3 regions of the Cupriavidus sp. WKF15 genome follow, and region 3 is predicted to be linked to each of the others. Evidence: predicted binding sites of a transcription regulator. Region 3 holds the regulator's gene; each other region holds the start of a gene.
The links. The regulator sigma-54, encoded in region 3, starts transcription at its own class of promoters, with help from an activator protein. The targets are predictions, from matches to a motif close to TGGCANGNAANCTGCTTT.

Region 1 (3,984 bases), on a different replicon from region 3:
GCCGCGCCGGCGAGCCGAACACGGCCGGCGTGGCCTGCATGACTTCGCCCAGCCGGCGCAGCAGCCCGGCGCGCCCCTCCAGGCCGACCAGCGGATTGTGCTGCGCCACCTGGAACGCCGTGGCAATGCTGGACGCATCGATGCGCAACAGGCGTTCGGCATCGGCACGCAGCGGATTGCCCGGCTCGGCCGAAAAGCCACCGCGCGCGAACAGGTCGAAGCTGGCCACGCCGAGCCCTTCGGAGCGGGTCAGGATCAGGTCGCTGGCCGGATCGCGGTAGCGCCAGTCGGGCCCGGCTCCGGCATCCAGCAGGACGCTGGGAATGACCAGGTCGATGCCGATGCGTGCGCGGTCCTCGCGGTGCTCGGGGCCGCTCAGCGCGGCGCGCTCGCACAGGATCTGCCAGCGGTCGAGCCGCTCGCCGGAGCCGCCGCTTTCGAAATGGCGCCAGCGGCTGTGGTACGGCACCCGCAGATCGGGGTAGCGCTGGCGGATGGTGCTGGCCACGTAGTCGGCAATGGCATGCACGCGATCGGGATGCCAGGTGAACAGTTCAGACTGACCGGCCGCCACATGTTCCGTGATCGCCGCGCAATGCGTGCGCACCGCTTCGGCACAAAGCAGCGCCGCGGCCGGGTGCCCCGCCGGCACCGGACTGTACCAACCGCTGCCGAGGCCTTGGTCCGGCCCGCCGGGCCGGTCCGCTTCGGGATACGTGCTCATTCGTTCAACCCCCTGCCCTTTGCCAGGGCGAGTTCGTCGGCGTCAGGCGGCGTGTAGCGCGTGAAATAGCCGGCCGCCACCTTGGCGTCGATTTCCACGCGCGCATCCGCCGGAATCAGTTCTTCAGGTATGGCCACCTGCTCGACCACCTCGATGCCCTGGGCCACCAGCGCACCGTGCTTCATATTGCTCATCGACGCCCAGCGGTCGATGCGCCGGATGCCCAGCCAGTGGAAGACATCCGGCATCAGTTCCTGGAAGCGCATGTCCTGCACGCCGGCCACGCATTCCGTGCGGGCGAAGTAGGTCTCGGCGCGGTCGCCGCCCACCTGGCGCTTGCGGGCGTTGTAGACCAGGAACTTGGTGACCTCGCCCAGCGCGCGTCCTTCCTTCCGGTTATAGACCACCAGGCCTACGCCGCCCTGCTGCGCCATCTCGATGCAGACTTCGATGCCGTGCGCGAGGTAGGGCCGGCAGGTGCAGATGTCGGAGCCGAATACGTCCGAGCCGTTGCACTCGTCATGCACGCGGCAGGCCACGCGCGTGTCCGGCTGGCCCAGCTTGGCGACATCGCCAAAGAAATATAGCGTCATGCCGCCGATCGGCGGCAGGAAGACTTTCAGGTCGGGCCGCGTCACCAGCTCCGGGAACATGCCGCTGGTCTGCTCGAACAGGCTGCGGCGCAGCGCGGTTTCCTTGATCTCGAAACGGCGCGCGAGCCCGGGCAGGTACCAGACCGGGTCCACCGCGGCCTTGGTGACCCGCACGTCGCCGTTGGCATGGAGAATGTCGCCGTCCGGCCTGAGCCGTCCCGCGGCAATCGCGGCGGCCAGTTCGGGCATGTTGATATGCGCCCGCGTCACGGCAATGGTCGGGCGGATGTCCACGCCTGCGGCGATGCGGTCGGCAAATGCGCTGGAAACGAGATGGCCCCACGGGTCGAGCGAGACAATCTTGTCCGGGTCCGCCCACTGCGGATGCGGGCCGATCGCTTCGGCCGGCGCGGTATCGGTCAGGTCCGGACGATGGTCGCGCTGCAAGCGGCCCGAGGCCACAGCGAGGGCCCGGTAGATGGCATAGGCGCCCGAATGCGTACCGATCACATTGCGTCGCTCCGGGTCCGTCAGGCTGGCGATCACCGGCCCGCGTTCCGCGGCCGTGGGCGCCCCCCAGTGGATCGGCTCGGCCGGTTTGTCGCGGCGCGCGTGCGAAGTCAGGACGATATGGTCGGACATGAGAGCCCTCGATTCCGTGATGGAATCCTGACCAAACGGTCAGGTTTACGATTCCATACTAGGCAATCTCTGTGCCATCGCCCAATGCCCATTTCCGGGCCATGTGGGTCGTCGCACGGAGGCAACGGCGCCCCATTTGCACTGAGGCGTCGCACGCCTCTGGCGCTCGTGGTGCATGCGCACCACGAAAAAGCGGCACGGGCCGGGTTGGCCACGTGCCGCTCATGTCCTCAGCCGCTTTGCGCCGGATTGCACGCTCGGGCGGCCCGGATTCGCTTACGTCGTTGATTCCCCTGCGCTGCGGCGCCCGCCTGCCAGCAGTGCTCGCAACGCGGCGAACGGGTTGGTGCTTTCTACGTAGCGGTGGAACAAGGTCCCGGCAACATTGCTCGCCAGCCAGGCGAACACCATGCCCATTGCATTGAGCACCGGGCTGCCCGGCGCGAAGTGCGACACCACCGCGTTCACGATGAGGCAGACCGGGAAATGCACCAGGAACACGGAATAAGAGATGCGGCCGAAGAAGCCCACCACCGCCGCGCGCGGCCAGCTTTCGAGCCAGCCCCCGCGCCTGGCCACCGCCAGCAGCAGGGCCGTCGCCAGCGCGACGGCGATCCGCAGCCGGAAATCGACGATCAGCGCTGCCAGCCCGAGCGCCCCAAGCAGCAGCAGCGGAATGGCCGAGCGGTCGGCGTTGGACGCCCAGTAAGCCAGCGTGCCCATGCCATAGGCGCCGAAGAAGTACACCGCCCAGATGTCCCATCCGGCATCGCGGTTGAACCAGAACAGCGATGCCACCGCCAGCGCCGACACCAGCACGACGCCCGCTTGCGCACCCTGGCCCGAAACCCCGCGCGCCAGCCATAGCGCCGTCACCAGCAGGGCAAACAACTGCAGGTCGATCGCCACATACCAGACTCCTGCGGACAAGGCATCGACATCCAGCACGTTATGCAGCAGCAGCACATGGGCAAGGAATTGCATCAGGTGCGGCGGCGCGGGAATCGACTCGTGGACCATCCAGGTACGCGCGATGGCCGCGCCCGCGATGCTCAGCAATATCGCCGCGGCATAAGGCGTGACCAGCTTCTGGTAGCGGCGCCAGACCGCTGCCAGCGGATGCTGCCGGAGAGTCAGCCGTCCCTCGGGCGCAAGGCTGCGTGCCGCCAGGAAGCCGCTGACGACCAGGAATACCTGCACCGCAATGCGGGCGTACTGCGACAGCCAGTCCAGCGCGTCCGGCGCCAGCGAATAGGCTGCGTCGGACATGGGGCCGTAGAACGCCAGGTGATGGAGCACGATCAGTTGCGAACTGACCGCCTTGAGGGCGTCTATGCACGCCAGGCGCGAAGGACGGGGGCTCATTGTTATAAGAACGTTACAAATGCGATGGGCGCGATTTTACCCCCATCTCGAGCACTGTTTGCGCCTTATTTGTCACAAAATGCGTAATCGTTACACAAATCACCAGCATGTGCCGTTTCCGGGGCGGCGAGCGCTTGTCTTGCCGACAAGGCATTTGCTTATGACAAAGTTGTCCTTCTCGTGCGCCAGTTCCGGGTATACCCTCACACCTTTGCTGCAACTGGCGTCACTGCGCCCCGCCTGCCTTCCACATGCTGTCCATCCAATCGTTCGCTTCCCGTCGCAAGCTATTCCGTTCCCTGGCGGCCCTGATGCTGTCCCTGGCCGCGCTGTCTCCGCTTGGCGCCCACGCCCAGAGCCCGGTGCTGGACAAGATCCGCGACAGCGGCACCATCGTGCTCGGCTATCGCGAATCCGCGCTGCCGTTCTCGTTTGCCGATGACAAGGACCAGCCGGCCGGCTATGCCGTCGACCTGTGCCTGCGCGTCGCCGAGGCAGCCCGCCAGAAACTGGGCCTGAAGGACATCAAGGTACGCTGGATGCCGCTCACGCCGCAGAACCGCTTCCCGGCAATGACCAATGGCCTGGTGGACCTGGACTGCGCGCCCAACACCAACTCGCTGGAACGTCAGAAGCAGGTGGCCTTCAGCGTGTCGCACT
Region 2 (3,984 bases), on a different replicon from region 3:
GAAGAATACGTGCTGCGGCCGGACAGCAGCGGTCCGGCCCTGCCGATCGGCGAGATGAAGGTCGTGGATGGCCGCGGCCAGGCGCTGCCGCCCGGCGAAGCCGGCGAGCTGATGGTGCGCGGCGCGAATGTGGTTCGCGGCTACTGGAACAAGCCCGAGGCGACCGCGCAGACGTTTGCCGATGGCTGGCTGCGCACCGGCGATATCGCGAGGCTCGATGAAGAGGGCTTCCTCTATATCGTCGATCGCATGAAGGACATGCTGATCCGCGGCGGCGAGAATATCTATTGCATCGAGGTGGAAAGCACGCTCTACGAGCATCCGGCGGTGATGGATGCCGCCCTGGTCGGCATCCCGCACAAGGTGCTGGGCGAGGAACCGGGCGCCGTGGTCAGCCTCAAGCCCGGCATGCAGGCCACCGAAGACGAACTGCGCGGTTTTGTCGCGCAGCGGCTGGCGGCGTTCAAGGTGCCGGTACGGATCATCGTGCTGCCCGACCTGCTGCCGCGCAACGCGAATGGCAAGATCCTGAAGTCAAACCTGCGCAAGCTGTTCGGGCCGGGCACATGACCCGAGCCGGGCGGCCGACCGCTTATTTGACCGGAATGGCGGTGCCGCCCGGCACCGGCACGGCCGTCACACTGTTCTGCGGACTGCCGCTGACAATGCGGTCGGAGTATGTCAGGTAGACCAGCGTATTACGCTTGCGGTCGACGGCGCGGATCACATGCAAGGTCTTGAACAGGATCGACATGCGTTCCGAGAACACGTCATCCTGTTGCCGCAGGGGCCCCTTGAACGAGATCGGCCCCACCTGCCGGCACGCGATCGACGCCTCCGGCGGGTCTTCCGCCATGCCCAGCGACCCCTTGATACCGCCTGTACGGGCGCGTGACACGTAGCAGGTCACGCCCTGCACCATCGGGTCGTCATACGCTTCGATGACCACCTTGTCCGAGCCGGTCATGCGGAAATTGGTGTTGACGCTGCCGATTTCCTCGGCCGGCGCCGGGACGCCGGCCACCGCCAGGCAGGCGCCGGCAAGCAGGCAAAGCGTGCGAGCCATGGCCGGTCAGCTCCCCGTCACCTTGATGGCGTCGTGCCGCTTTTCCATTTCCTGGCGCAGTGCGCGGCGCTGCTGGGCCGCGGCAAAGCGCTGGCGCTCGACTTCGTCGCGCGGCTCCAGCGGCGGCACCTCGGCCGGCGCGCCGTTGTCGTCGACCGCCACCATGGTGAAATAGCAGCTGTTGGTGTGGCGCACCAGCTTGCTGCGGATATTCTCGGTCACCACCTTGATGCCAATTTCCATGGAGCTGCGCCCGGTGAAGTTCACCGAGGCCAGGAAGGTCACCAGCTCACCGACGTGGATCGGCTGGCGGAACACCACCTGGTCCACCGACAGCGTGACCACGTAGCGGCCGGCATAGCGGCTCGCGCAGGCGTAGGCAACCATATCCAGGTACTTGAGGATGGTGCCGCCGTGCACATTGCCGGAGAAGTTGGCCATGTCCGGCGTCATCAGCACGGTCATGGAAAGCTGGTGGGACTGGTCGTTCATGATGGTGATGCAGGTTGCGGGGGCCGAGGCGCGGCAGTGTAACCCGTAAACCGGTGCGCGGGGGGCGCGCCGGCGTTGCCGCGGCACCGTCTGCGCCACGATATGGCCGCAGCGCCACGCGGGCGGCACCGGACAAACGGCGCACCAATAAAAAAGCGGCCCGACAGGCCGCTCTCTCGCTGATCCGGACGCAGACAGCTTACTTCTTCTTGTTCACGGCGTCCTTGAAACCTTGCCCGGCGGAAAACTTCACGGTCTTCGCGGCCGGAATCTTGATCGTTTCGCCCGTGCGCGGGTTGCGACCCGTGCGCGCGGCGCGTTTGCCCGAGCTGAAGCTGCCAAACCCCACCAGCGTTACCGAATCACCCTTGGCCACTGCCTTCTTGATACTGTCCAGCGCTGCGTTGAGCGCACGCTCGGCTGCGGCGTTGCTCAGTTCTGCTTCCGCGGCGATGGCCGATACCAGTTCACCTTTATTCATGGCTGATTTCCCTTGTTGGTCGTCGTCACCGATGTATCTGCCAGCAGGCATTGCATCGATCGGCGCAGTCTAATCTGCCCTTCGCGCCTTGGGCAATCCCCAGTGGCACCGATGCAACGAAAAAACCCGGAAATCCTTGCTTGAGGCCGGTTAGCGGGAGATTTCACCCTCTATTCCGCCCGTTTTGCCCGCGACATTTCTGCATAGCGCGTAAGCCGGTGGCGCCCGCCCGCCGGATGAATTTGGCACCCCGGCGGCGCCCCAACCGCCATTCACCGCTATGGTGCAATGCACCGTCACGGTTCATGCCACACGCCATGTTGCGTCATTATGGCGCGCGCCGACCGGCCCAATGCCCCCGATTTGCGCCAACGGCACCAAAGCCGCCGCCTCACCTTTGGGCCGCCTGAGGGCAATCCAGTGCGATTTCCACCATGACGGTGCAATTAGCACCAGCATGCAGCCAATTCTGGAATGCTTTTTGCATACCCACGCTCCCATTTTGAGCATGAGGAACCTATGGACAATTGGAAGACTGGCACCGACGCCATGTTTATCCTGCTTGGCGCAATCATGGTGCTGGCCATGCACGCCGGCTTCGCCTTCCTGGAACTGGGCACGGTACGCAAGAAAAACCAGGTCAATGCACTGGTGAAGATTCTGGTGGACTTCGCGGTTTCCACCATCGCGTACTTCTTTATCGGCTATACGGTCGCCTATGGCGTGCAATTCATGGCCGGCGCCGACACCCTCGCACAAAAGAGCGGTTATGAGCTGGTCAAGTTCTTTTTCCTGGCGACATTTGCCGCCGCGATTCCCGCGATCATCTCGGGCGGCATTGCCGAACGTTCGCGTTTCAATCCGCAACTGCTGGCGACATTCGTCCTGGTCGGCTTTGTCTACCCGTTCTTCGAGGGCATTGCCTGGAATCAACGCTTTGGCATCCAGGACTGGATCACGAGCCTGACCGGCGCTCCATTCCATGATTTCGCCGGTTCGGTCGTGGTCCACGCGGTAGGCGGCTGGATTGCCCTGCCCGCGGTGCTGCTGCTCGGCGCCCGCCGCGGCCGCTACCAGAAGGATGGCCGCATCAGCGCGCACCCGCCGTCGAACATTCCGTTCCTGGCACTGGGCGCATGGGTACTGGCGGTCGGCTGGTTCGGCTTCAATGTCATGAGCGCCCAGACCGTGGACAAGATCAGCGGCCTGGTCGCCATCAATTCGCTGATGGCCATGGCCGGGGGCACGCTGGCCGCCTGGTGGGCTGGCCGTAACGATCCGGGCTTCGCCTACAACGGCCCGCTGGCAGGCCTGGTCGCCGTCTGCGCCGGGTCCGACCTGATGCACCCGCTCGGCGCGCTGGTCACCGGCGCCGTGGCTGGCGTGCTGTTCGTCCACCTGTTCACGCTCGCGCAGAACAAATGGCACATCGACGATGTACTCGGTGTGTGGCCGCTGCATGGGCTGTGCGGCGCCTGGGGCGGCATTGCGGCCGGCATCTTCGGCTCGCACGCGCTTGGCGGGATCGGCGGCGTATCGCTGGGTGCGCAGCTGATCGGGACCCTGCTCGGCATCGTGATCGCCGTCACGGGTGGCACGATCGTATATGGCACGCTCAAGAAGCTGGTGGGCATCCGCCTCGACGCGGAAGCCGAATACAACGGCGCCGACCTGACCCTGCATCGCATCTCGGCCACGCCCGAACGCGAAACGAACTGGTAAGTCCGCCGCAGGAACGCGCGCGCTCGCGCCGTTCCTGACAATTCTTTTCTTGAACTTCCCCGAACGGCATGGCAATAATTGCCGTGCCCGCCTTCTCGAGCCGCATCAGCGTGCAAGATTTGCCGGACAGTCTTCGCAGTTCTTCGTTCGCAGTTCTTCGTTTTTTTGCCGGCCCTTTTCGGGCAACAGACCAGGCCGGCCAACAGACCAGGGGAATGCCGAT
Region 3 (3,984 bases):
AGGCCGGTTGAACCCAGCGACTCGCGCGCGAACAGGTTGTCGGTCACGGTCGCCCGCGCCACGCCATGATTGTTCTCGAACAGGAGCCCGGCTTGCTCGAAGACACGCTTCTTGCTGGTGACGCTGACGTCGAGTTTGATGTTGCCGGGTGGCAGCAGTTTGGCCAAACGATTCATGGGCGATGCGAGGATTTCAGTTAGCAGGCAGATCGGACTGCTCAGCCCGGAAACGAAGCAGGGCCGGATTGCGGCGAGGCCATGGTTTGCCAGGCGTTCGGCCATTAGTTCGGCCATTATAGAGCAGCGTCTCCCCTGTTCTTGTGCAATGCAGCGCCGGTCCCTGTAGGTCCCGGCCCGTGCTGGTGCCGCCGCACCAGGGTAGGGCGGGCGCACCGGAGTCGCCACCGGCTATGTCTTGGAGAGCATACACCGTGCGGCGCCAGTTGCGAACACTTGTGCCAGCGGCCCGGGCAAGGCTGTGGCCGCGGATGCAAAAAAGCCGCGCTACATGGCGCGGCTTGCTTTTATCAGTCCCTTTTTGAGGGCCAGCCTAACGACTGGCAGGCATGATCATTGCTGCTGTAATTGTGACTCGGCCATCTGGTACTTGACCGCTTCGCGGTCGTGGCCTTGCACGCGGTCCTTGTAGCGAATCACCTGGCGGTCCAGCTTGTCGACGAGTGCGTCGATGGCCGCATACAGGTCTTCGTGGTGGGCTTCGACAAAGATGTCCTTGCCCCGGAGGTGCAGATTGATTTCCGCGTACTGCCGCCTGTCCTTTTCCTTGTGATTGTCGACTGAGAGTAGCACGCTGACGCCAATGACTTGATCGAAATGCCTGACGATACGCTCCAGCTTCGTTTCCACGTACTCACGCAGAGGGGGCGTGATGTCCAGGTGGTGTCCACTGATCTTGAAGTTCATAGCGCTTCTCCTTCTGAAAGAGCTGCACCAGGCAGGCGGTGCAACTCGGCTACAAAGTCTTGCGGAGATTGACAGCAGGGATCTTCAGGGCTTCGCGATACTTGGCGACGGTACGGCGCGCGACGACGAAGCCTTGTTCACCCAGCAATTCGGCAATTCGGCTGTCGGAAAGAGGACTCCTCGGGTCTTCGGCTCCTATAAGTTGCTTGATCAAGGCGCGGATGGCCGTTGATGAAGCCGCGCCACCAGTTTCGGTGGACACGTGGCTGCCGAAAAAGTACTTCAGTTCGAAAGTACCCATTGGCGTTGCCATGTATTTATTAGTCGTCACCCGGGATATGGTTGACTCGTGTAATCCCAGTGTATCGGCAATCTCCCGCAAAACCAAGGGGCGCATCGCGATTTCGCCATGCGTGAAAAAGTTCTTCTGACGTTCGACAATTGCCTGCGAAACTCGCAGGATCGTGTCGAACCTTTGCTGGATATTCTTGATCAGCCAGCGCGCTTCCTGCAGCTTCTGCTGCAGGCCGGCCGCGCCGGACTCTCCCTTGGCTCCGCGCAGGATCTGCGCATACATATCGTTGATGCGCAGGCGCGGCATCACGTCCGGGTTGAGCTGCGCGATCCATCCGCCGCCGCCCTTGCGCACGAACACGTCCGGCACCACGAAGTCGGCTTCGGGGCGGCTGTACGCGTGGCCCGGATATGGCGCGAGCGAGCGGATCAATTCGTGGGCGGCCTTGAGCGCCGCTTCGTCCACCTGCAGTGCTTTTTTCAACCGCGTGTAGTCGCGCACGGCAAGCAGTTCCAGGTGATGGTTGACGATCGACAATGCCAGCTCGCGCTGCGGGTGCTGCAGCCGGCGCAGCTGCAGGGTCAGGCATTCGGCGGCATTGCGCGCGCCTACGCCGGGCGGGTCGAAGCTTTGCAGCAGCGCGAGTATGGCCTGCACTTCCTCGACCTCGAATTCGAGTTCCTCGGGCAGCTCGGCGCAGATCTCCTCTAGCGACGCGCTCAGGTAGCCGTCGTCGTCGAGCGATTCGATCAGGAAGATCGCGAGCCCCTTGTCACGTGTAGAGATCTTCAGCGGCGCGAGCTGTTCCATCAGGTGTTCGCGCAGGGTGGGCTCGGCATCGCGCAACTGCATGGGCGTCTTCTCGTCGTCATCGCCCTGCGGGCGCCGCGCGAAATCGTCCAGGCTCCAGTCGCTGCCGTAATCGTCGCCACCGCTGTCACTGTAGCCTTCTTCATCTGCGCCCGCGCCGTTGGCGTTTGCTTCGCCATTGCCCTGCGGTTCCGCTGGTGCGGGTGCCGGTGCGCTCTGCAGATTGACCGAGCCGTCCGCAGCCACGCGCAGCGGGCTTTCGATCCAGTCGTTCTCGCGCTCGAGCAGCGGGTTTTCGGTCAGGGCCTGCTCGACTTCCTGCTGCAGTTCCAGCGTGGAAAGCTGCAGCAGCCGGATCGACTGCTGCAATTGCGGCGTGAGGGCAAGATGCTGGGAGAGGCGGAGCTGTAGCGACGGTTTCATGCGACCTATTCTATGCGCATCTTCCCGTTGTTGGAACGGAAATTGCTATCGCTGATGCTGCCTGATCGTCTCTGCCAAGGGGACAGTTTCTGCCCCGGCTTCACATGCGGAAGTTCTCGCCCAGATAGACGCGACGCACCGACTCGTTGGCGATGATGTCTTCGGGCTGGCCCGCTGCGAGTACGGTGCCTTCGCTGATGATATACGCGTGGTCGCAGATGCCGAGCGTTTCGCGCACATTGTGGTCGGTGATCAGCACGCCGATGTTGCGTGCCTTGAGGAAGCTGACGATGCGCTGGATCTCGCCGACCGCGATCGGGTCCACGCCGGCAAATGGCTCGTCGAGCAGGATGAAGCGCGGCGACGATGCCAGCGCGCGCGCGATTTCCACACGGCGGCGCTCACCGCCCGACAGCGACAGCGCGGGATTGTTGCGCAGGTGGGCGATCTGCAGGTCGTCGAGCAGCGTATCGAGGCGGCGGTCGATCTCGGCCTTGGGCAGCGCCTTGCCGTTTTCGAGCTGGAGCTCCAGCACCGCGCGGATGTTCTCTTCCACATTGAGCTTGCGGAACACCGAAGCTTCCTGCGGCAGGTAGGACAGGCCCATGCGCGCACGCTCGTGGATGGCCAGGCCGCTGATGTGCTTGCCGTCGAGCACGATATCGCCCTCGTCCAGCGCCACCAGGCCCACGATCATGTAGAACGACGTGGTCTTGCCCGCGCCGTTCGGACCGAGCAGGCCCACGACCTCGCCGCTTTTCACGTCGAGCGACACGTCCTTCACCACCGTGCGCGACCCGTAGCGCTTCTTCAGGTGGCGCACGACCATCGTGCTGCTGTCGGCACGGCCGTCGTTGGCGGCGGAAGCGGACGTGGGGGCGAGCATTGCGGTATCGATCATGGTGGCGGTGGTGCGCTCGGGCGCGTAATTCAGGGCTTGCTGGACGGCGCGGGCGCCGGCTTCAGGTCGAGTGGCGGGGCGGCGGCCGCACCGCTAGCTTGCTGGCGCGGCGAGAGCACTGCGCGCACGCGTCCCGACGGGTTGCCGGCCGAGGTGTTGTCACCGCCGCCGGCAGCTGTGTAGAACTCGTTGCGGCTGTCGTAGGTCAGCACCGCGCCACGGATCTCGTCGACCAGCTTGGCGCCCTGCAGGCGGGCCATGCGGGCGTGGCCGATCAGCTTGGACATTTCCTGCTTGCCGTCGTACTCGATGCGATCGCCCCAGCCGTCCATGTACTCGTCCACGCCTTCACGCTTCTGCCGGATATAGGCCTGCTTGCCGGCCTTGGCCGTGGCCACCGCGAACTGGTAGCCCTCGGGATCGGTGCGGATCTCGGCCGCGTCCGACTTCAGCACCATGGTGCCCTTGGTCAGGATCACGTTGCCCGTCAGCGTGTAGATCTGCTTGACGTCGTCGTAGCTGGCGTTGTCGGCTTCCAGGACCAGCGGCTTGTCCCGGTCCGCGCGTTCGGCATGGGCGCCCAGCGGCGCCAGCACGGCAAGCGTGGTCGCCACGGCCAGCAGCAACGGGGA

Region 1: CupriaWKF_RS25880 (GTP cyclohydrolase II) is a predicted target of sigma-54. The motif match lies at 2,019-2,036, and genes of this name have one in related genera.
Region 2: CupriaWKF_RS26140 (ammonium transporter) is a predicted target of sigma-54. The motif match lies at 2,510-2,527, and genes of this name have one in related genera.

What each region holds. Positions count from the first base shown of each region.
Region 1 is NZ_CP119573.1:1,875,432-1,879,415, reverse strand. Features, by position in the region: gene CupriaWKF_RS25885 (URC4/urg3 family protein) at 1-724, opposite strand, end outside; gene CupriaWKF_RS25880 (GTP cyclohydrolase II) at 721-1,959, opposite strand; gene CupriaWKF_RS25875 (acyltransferase) at 2,236-3,324, opposite strand; gene CupriaWKF_RS25870 (amino acid ABC transporter substrate-binding protein) at 3,576-3,984, shown strand, end outside.
Region 2 is NZ_CP119573.1:1,932,547-1,936,530, reverse strand. Features, by position in the region: gene CupriaWKF_RS26160 (class I adenylate-forming enzyme family protein) at 1-570, shown strand, start outside; gene CupriaWKF_RS26155 (CreA family protein) at 593-1,066, opposite strand; gene CupriaWKF_RS26150 (acyl-CoA thioesterase) at 1,073-1,558, opposite strand; gene CupriaWKF_RS26145 (HU family DNA-binding protein) at 1,758-2,039, opposite strand; gene CupriaWKF_RS26140 (ammonium transporter) at 2,559-3,761, shown strand; gene CupriaWKF_RS26135 (mechanosensitive ion channel family protein) at 3,983-3,984, shown strand, end outside.
Region 3 is NZ_CP119572.1:406,302-410,285, forward strand. Features, by position in the region: gene CupriaWKF_RS01960 (PTS sugar transporter subunit IIA) at 1-176, opposite strand, end outside; gene raiA (ribosome-associated translation inhibitor RaiA) at 570-923, opposite strand; gene CupriaWKF_RS01970 (RNA polymerase factor sigma-54) at 973-2,451, opposite strand; gene lptB (LPS export ABC transporter ATP-binding protein) at 2,552-3,337, opposite strand; gene lptA (lipopolysaccharide transport periplasmic protein LptA) at 3,382-3,984, opposite strand, start outside.